Regions from separate parts of the Vibrio sp. QJM3NY_21 genome, predicted to be linked through region 2. Evidence: predicted binding sites of a transcription regulator. Region 2 holds the regulator's gene; each other region holds the start of a gene.

Region 1 (2,275 bases), 190 kb from region 2:
AACGGTAAAGAAGACTTGGACAGGGTGTTCTAGCAGGGGAAGGTTTGGTAAGTACATAAAAATAAAGCCCTTACTAAGAAGTAAGGGCTTTAAAGAAACAAATCGCAGTGGCTAAATTATTTTAGGCCAGCGAAGTCCGCAAGGATTGCTGCTTTGTCCGTCGCTTCCCAAGGGAACTCTTCGCGACCGAAGTGACCGTATGCAGCCGTCTTTTTGTAGATAGGCTGAAGAAGGTTCAGCATTTCTTGAAGACCGTATGGACGTAGGTCGAAGTTTTGACGAACAGCTTCAATGATGATCTCGTGAGCTACTTTCTCAGTACCAAACGTTTCAACCATGATAGATGTTGGATCTGCAACACCGATAGCGTAAGACAGTTGAATCTCACAACGGTCAGCCATGCCAGCAGCAACGATGTTTTTCGCAACGTAACGCGCTGCGTAAGCTGCAGAACGGTCAACTTTTGATGGATCTTTACCAGAGAATGCACCGCCACCGTGACGAGCTGCGCCGCCGTAGGTATCAACGATGATCTTACGACCTGTTAGACCACAGTCACCCATTGGGCCACCGATTACGAAACGGCCGGTTGGGTTGATGAAGAAGTTAGTGTCTTTATTGATCCACTCAGCAGGAAGTACTGGCTTGATGATCTCTTCCATTACCGCTTCACGTAGGTCAGGTGTTGTAACTGAATCACAGTGTTGAGTTGAAAGAACAACTGCGTCGATACCAACAATCTTACCTTGGTCGTATTGGAACGTAACTTGAGATTTCGCATCTGGACGAAGGAAGTCAAGCTTGCCGCTCTTACGTACTTCAGCTTGCTTCTTAACAAGAAGGTGAGAGTAAGTAATTGGAGCTGGCATTAGGATTGGTGTTTCGTTAGTCGCGTAACCAAACATGATACCTTGGTCGCCTGCGCCTTGATCTTTAGGATCGGCTTTATCAACACCTTGGTTGATGTCTGGAGACTGCTTACCAATTGTGTTTAGTACAGCACAAGAGTCTGCGTCAAAGCCCATATCAGAATGAACGTAACCAATTTCACGAACTGTTTCACGAGTGATTTCTTCGATATCAACCCATGCAGACGTTGTTACTTCACCGCCAACCATAACCATGCCGGTTTTTACGTAAGTCTCACAAGCAACACGTGCTTTTGGATCTTGTTCCAAGATGGCATCAAGAACAGCATCAGAGATTTGGTCTGCAATTTTATCTGGATGGCCTTCTGAAACAGATTCAGAAGTGAATAGGTGCTTAGCCATGAGAGCTCCACTTTTAGTTTAGTTTTTAGTTGCAAATAGTTAAATGCAAATAATTTTAGGCGTCGCAAGCTAGGAAGCGCCGCCATTAAATACAGTATATTTTGTAGGTGTTTCTACATCTAGACGGCTATTCTAAATTCCAGCGGTCGAATTACAAGCTCTTTTTTATGATATGTCATAACTAATCGTTTGCGTATCGGTCGAGATAACACATTGCTAAGTGATGTAAATGTTCGAAAATTGCGAAAAGTGACCGTTAAAATGCCAGTAAAACGTTTGCAGTCGCTAAAGTCGTTTGAGAGAATACCCGCGCTAATAAAAATGAAAATTTTAGCATCAATCTCTTTTTTAAATCGCTTATGTACTCAGGAGCAGACATGCCTTCTCGTAAAGATCTAGCCAATGCAATTCGCGCACTTAGCATGGATGGCGTTCAACAAGCAAATTCAGGCCACCCTGGCGCACCTATGGGTATGGCTGACATCGCTGAAGTTCTTTGGCGTGGTCACTTGAACCACAACCCAGCAAACCCAGAGTGGGCTGACCGCGACCGTTTTATTCTGTCTAACGGGCATGGTTCAATGTTGATTTACTCTCTGCTTCATCTTGCAGGTTACGAGCTTTCAATTGAAGACCTTAAGAACTTCCGTCAACTGCACTCTAAGACTCCTGGTCACCCAGAGTACGGTTACGCTCCTGGTATCGAAACGACTACTGGTCCTCTAGGTCAAGGCATCACTAACGCTGTTGGTATGGCGATGGCTGAGAAAGCATTGGCTGCACAGTTCAACAAAGAAGGCCACGACATCGTCGATCACTTCACTTATGCATTCATGGGTGATGGTTGTCTGATGGAAGGTATCTCTCACGAAGCATGTTCTCTAGCAGGTACGCTAGGTCTTGGTAAGCTGGTTGCTTTCTGGGATGACAACGGCATCTCTATCGATGGCGAAGTTGAAGGTTGGTTCTCTGACGATACACCTAAGCGTTTTGAAGCTTACGGC
Region 2 (2,275 bases):
AGGCTTTTGGAACACCGGCGTCAAAAACGTGTTATCGACAGCAACCAGAGCACCAACCTCTTTCGCTTTACGGCAAGTCTCTGCAATATCAACCACACGAACCAACGGGTTCGATGGGGTTTCTATTAAGATCAATTTTGGCTTGAGCGCGATCGCCGCATCCAATGCTGCTTGATCCGATTGATCAACGAACAAAACTTTGAAGTCACCTTTTAACGAGCGGGTATTAAACAGGCGGTAAGTACCACCGTAGCAGTCGTGTGGTGCGATAATAAGATCATCACCGCCTAAGAAAGCGGATACCCACAAGTTAAGTGCCGAAGTGCCGCAGTTAGTCACCACAGCACCTTTGCCAGACTCAAGCTCAAACAATGCCGTTTCTAATAAGCCACGATTTGGGTTACCAGAACGGGTGTAATCGTACTTTGGCACTTCACCAAAAGCGGGAAACCCATAGTTAGTCGAAAGATAAATGGGTGGGACAACGGCATGGTGTTGCGTGTCTGACTCGATACCAGTACGTACTGCGATTGTTGCTGGCTTCCGGCTGCTCATAGGTGCTTCCTTACAAGTTTTGCGTCTGAGAATCACAGCGGCTTGTCGGCATTCTGCGGCTGTGTTAGATATATGTTATTCACTTTACTTTCATAAATGTGAGACGTCAACACTTCTGGACGTCTATATGTCTTTGCTTATGGCAGTAAATCCCGCTAAAATCACCACTATTAATTTATTCTAACAACTAAAGTGATGAAGGTACGCAATGGCCGACTGGAATGGTGAATACATAAGCCCATATGCTGAGCATGGAAAGAAAAGCGAACAAGTAAAAAAAATTACAGTTTCTATCCCTCTAAAAGTGTTAAAGGTTCTTACTGACGAGCGCACTCGCCGCCAGATTAATAACCTACGCCATGCAACAAACAGTGAGCTACTGTGCGAAGCCTTTCTACATGCGTACACAGGCCAACCACTGCCAACGGATGAAGATCTCCGTAAAGACCGTCCAGACGACATCCCGACTGAAGTGAAAAAGCTGATGACAGAGATGGGTATCGAATTCGAAGCGTTTGACGAAGAATAAAAACAACTCAGTCACTGGCTTCAATATTGATTCGCTATAGCTGAACCTTATTTGTCACATCATCCACTATGTTATCTGTAGCTGTTCTGTGAATGATAGACATAAAAAAACCGACTCCTATGAGTCGGTTTTTTATTATTCTTTTTCGCTCAATAGAGCAACAGTTATTACGCTATTACGCTATTAAGGCATTAAGCCATATAGTTAGCAGGCATCTCAATACGAGCTACGCCAGATTCAACGGCCGCTACTGCAACCGCTTTTGCTACGCGAGGAAGTAGACGTGGGTCCATTGGCTTAGGAATGATGTAGCCTTTACCAAACTCCAGTGCAGTCTCACCTGCAGCAGCGAGTACTTCAGCCGGAACTTCTTCTTTCGCTAGTTCACGAATCGCTTTAACCGCAGCCAGCTTCATCTCATCATTGATTTCGCTCGCACGCACATCAAGCGCACCACGGAAAATGAATGGGAAACAAAGTACGTTGTTTACTTGGTTCGGGTAATCGCTACGGCCTGTACCCATGATAAGGTCAGAACGAACTTCATGAGCAAGCTCTGGCTTGATCTCTGGATCTGGGTTTGAACATGCAAACACAACAGGCTTATCAGCCATCAGCGTGAGTGCTTTAGCTGGTAGCAGGTTAGGACCCGATACGCCCAAGAACAGGTCAGCGCCTTCAATAACATCTTCAAGCGTGCGCTTGTCCGTGTTATTTGCGAATAGCGCTTTGTATTCATTCAAGTCTTCACGACGAGTGTGGATTACACCTTTACGGTCAAGCATATAGATCTTCTCACGCTGAGCGCCACACTTAATCAGCAGTTCCATACAAGCAACAGCTGCTGCGCCAGCACCTAAACAAACGATCTTACACTCTTCAAGCTTCTTACCTTGAAGCTCAATCGCGTTCAGCATACCTGCAGCCGTTACAATCGCAGTACCGTGTTGGTCATCATGGAAAACAGGGACATCACAACGCTCAATCAGGCGACGCTCAATCTCAAAACAGTCAGGTGCTTTGATGTCTTCTAGGTTAATACCGCCGAATGTATCTGCGATATTCGCAACCGTATCAACGAACTCATCGATTGTGCGGTGTTTTACTTCAATATCGATAGAATCTAAACCAGCAAAACGCTTAAACAGTAGCGCTTTACCTTCCATAACAGGTTTAGAAGCAATAGGGCCA
Region 3 (2,275 bases), 1.7 Mb from region 2:
CGGAGAAGGCCGTGGTTATTTAGTGGTACCAAAAGAGTTAGCGGATAAAGCGCCAGTTGTCTTAGTTGTTCATGAAAATAGAGGCTTAAACCCATATATAAAGGACGTGGCAAGACGACTCGCGGCCGCGGGGTTTATTGCGTTTGCACCTGATGCACTCTATTCGCTTGGTGGGTATCCAGGTAATGATGATGAAGGTCGAGCAATGCAAAAATCATTATCCAGAGAGAAAATCGAAGAAGACTTTATCGCCGCTGCAAACTTTTTGAAATCTCATGAAAAAAGTAACGGTAAGCTAGGCGCAGTCGGATTTTGCTTCGGTGGCTATATCGTAAATATGTTGGCGGCGGTAATGCCAGAACAACTGGATGCGGGCGTTCCGTTTTATGGTACTCCTGCCGCACCAGATTTAAGAAAGAATGTTAAAGGGCCATTGCTCATCCAATTTGCGGGAATCGACAAACGTGTGAATGCAACTTGGCCAGAGTATGAAGCTGAACTCAAAGAGATTGAGGCAGACTACACCGCTTACATCTATGACGGTGTGAATCATGGCTTCCATAATGATTCAACAGGTCGATATGCTGAAGAAGAAGCAGAGTTAGCGTGGGCACGTACACTTGAGTTCTTTAATAAAAAGCTTTCTTAATAGGCAGCTTTACCGAACCCGTTTTCTTTAAATTCCAAGTTACTGCCCTATACCTTATTCAACGAAACCCAAAAGGCCTCATACGTGCGAGGCCTTTGTTTTCTCAACGCTATATGGGCTTGCCCTACAGATAGGTTTGGGGTGTCGACATTCTGGTATTAAGTACACCTAGCTGCTTAATATCAATCTAACCTCTTAACACCAATCTAACCTCTTAACACCAATCTAACTTCGCTTCTAACAAACCTATTGACCCGATCGCATAAATAGATAATATAGACATCCAGACACCTAAACGTCTTTTGGTTAATTAAATGGAGTTATCATGAACAGCTACAAAAAAATCACAGCATCCCTGTTGGCATTAGCTTTCGTATTCGGCGTAACAGGATGTGGAAAAAAAGACGAGGCTGTCATCAAGATTGGGGCGACAGTTGGCCCACATGCACAAGTTGTACAGGCAGTCGCCAAAGAAGCAGCAAAGCAAGGGATTAACATTGAACTCGTCGAATTCTCAGACTACATCACCCCTAACGCAGCATTGGACGATGGAAGTATTCAACTCAATAGTTACCAACATCAGCCATTTCTCGACAACTTTAATGCCAATCACGATAGCCAGTTAGTTTCTATCGGACGTTCAATTTTGATGCGTATGGGCGTTTACTCGAACAAGTACACTTCGCTTGACTCTATCCCAGATAACGCACGAATCGCGATTCCAAACGACCCAACGAATGGTGGGCGTGGGCTATTACTACTTGAAGATGCTGGACTGATTTCTTTAAAAGACAACGCTGGTTTCAACGCATCTTTAAACGATATTGTTAACAACCCGAAGAACATTCGATTTGTTGAAGTGGATGCCGCTCAGCTCCCCCGCTCTCTTGACGATGTAGATGCTGCTGTGATTACCATGAACTATGTAATGTCGGCTGGACTCGATCCTAAGAAACAAGGCATTTACTTAGAACAAAAAGACGCACCTTTAGCCGTGATGGTTGTGGCGGCGCGAGAAGAAGACAAAAATAATGAAACGTATAAAAAGATCATCTCAATTTACCACTCTCAAGAGATCAATGACTTTTTAGACAGCACTTTCAAAGGCACCATAGAAGCCGCAAATTAAGCTAAAAGAGTTCACCTTAGATTTGGCGTTGCCTGTTACTCATTAAGCAACGCCAGATTGAGTTGACGTGTTCATCGCTGACTCATTCCTGCCCCTTTTCAAATTAGAAGCAAAGCTTAAGTTACTTAAAGCAAGGTTGAAAACGGTGTGATGAGAGCAGATTATGTAAGTATGAAACTCAATTAATTCTGGGTTCTTCGCATGAAAAAAGAAGTGATACTGTTTGATATAAACGAAACAGTTTTAAATTTGGGGTCATTACAGCCTAAATTTAAAGCGGTGTTTGGCAGTGAGGATGCACTATCGCTCTGGTTTTCAAAGCTTTTACACTCCTCAACGGTTTGCATCGCAACAAACGTAAAATCTACTTTTTCTGAATTAGCGAATGCAGCGCTCGACGCTACTGCACAGCGGTACAAGTGTGATTTAACGACCGAAAGCAAAGGTGCCTTATTAACTTCCTTTGCCAATCTACCACCGCACACTGATATCAAAGA

The links. Region 2 encodes MetJ, which represses methionine synthesis genes. Its sites were predicted from a motif close to TTAGACNTNTANANGTCTAA; they were not measured.
Region 1: the regulator MetJ is predicted to act here: its motif matches at 1,383-1,402, upstream of metK (methionine adenosyltransferase).
Region 3: the regulator MetJ is predicted to act here: its motif matches at 925-944, upstream of AC3CID_RS06610 (MetQ/NlpA family ABC transporter substrate-binding protein).

Annotation. Positions count from the first base shown of each region.
Region 1 covers NZ_CM173513.1:3,046,952-3,049,226, reverse strand. Annotated here, with positions in the region: gene metK (methionine adenosyltransferase) at 117-1,271, opposite strand; gene tkt (transketolase) at 1,649-2,275, shown strand, end outside.
Region 2 covers NZ_CM173513.1:3,239,461-3,241,735, forward strand. Annotated here, with positions in the region: gene AC3CID_RS14500 (O-succinylhomoserine (thiol)-lyase) at 1-555, opposite strand, end outside; gene metJ (met regulon transcriptional regulator MetJ) at 764-1,084, shown strand; gene AC3CID_RS14510 (malic enzyme-like NAD(P)-binding protein) at 1,276-2,275, opposite strand, start outside.
Region 3 covers NZ_CM173513.1:1,457,822-1,460,096, reverse strand. Annotated here, with positions in the region: gene AC3CID_RS06615 (dienelactone hydrolase family protein) at 1-649, shown strand, start outside; gene AC3CID_RS06610 (MetQ/NlpA family ABC transporter substrate-binding protein) at 975-1,778, shown strand; gene AC3CID_RS06605 (haloacid dehalogenase type II) at 1,980-2,275, shown strand, end outside.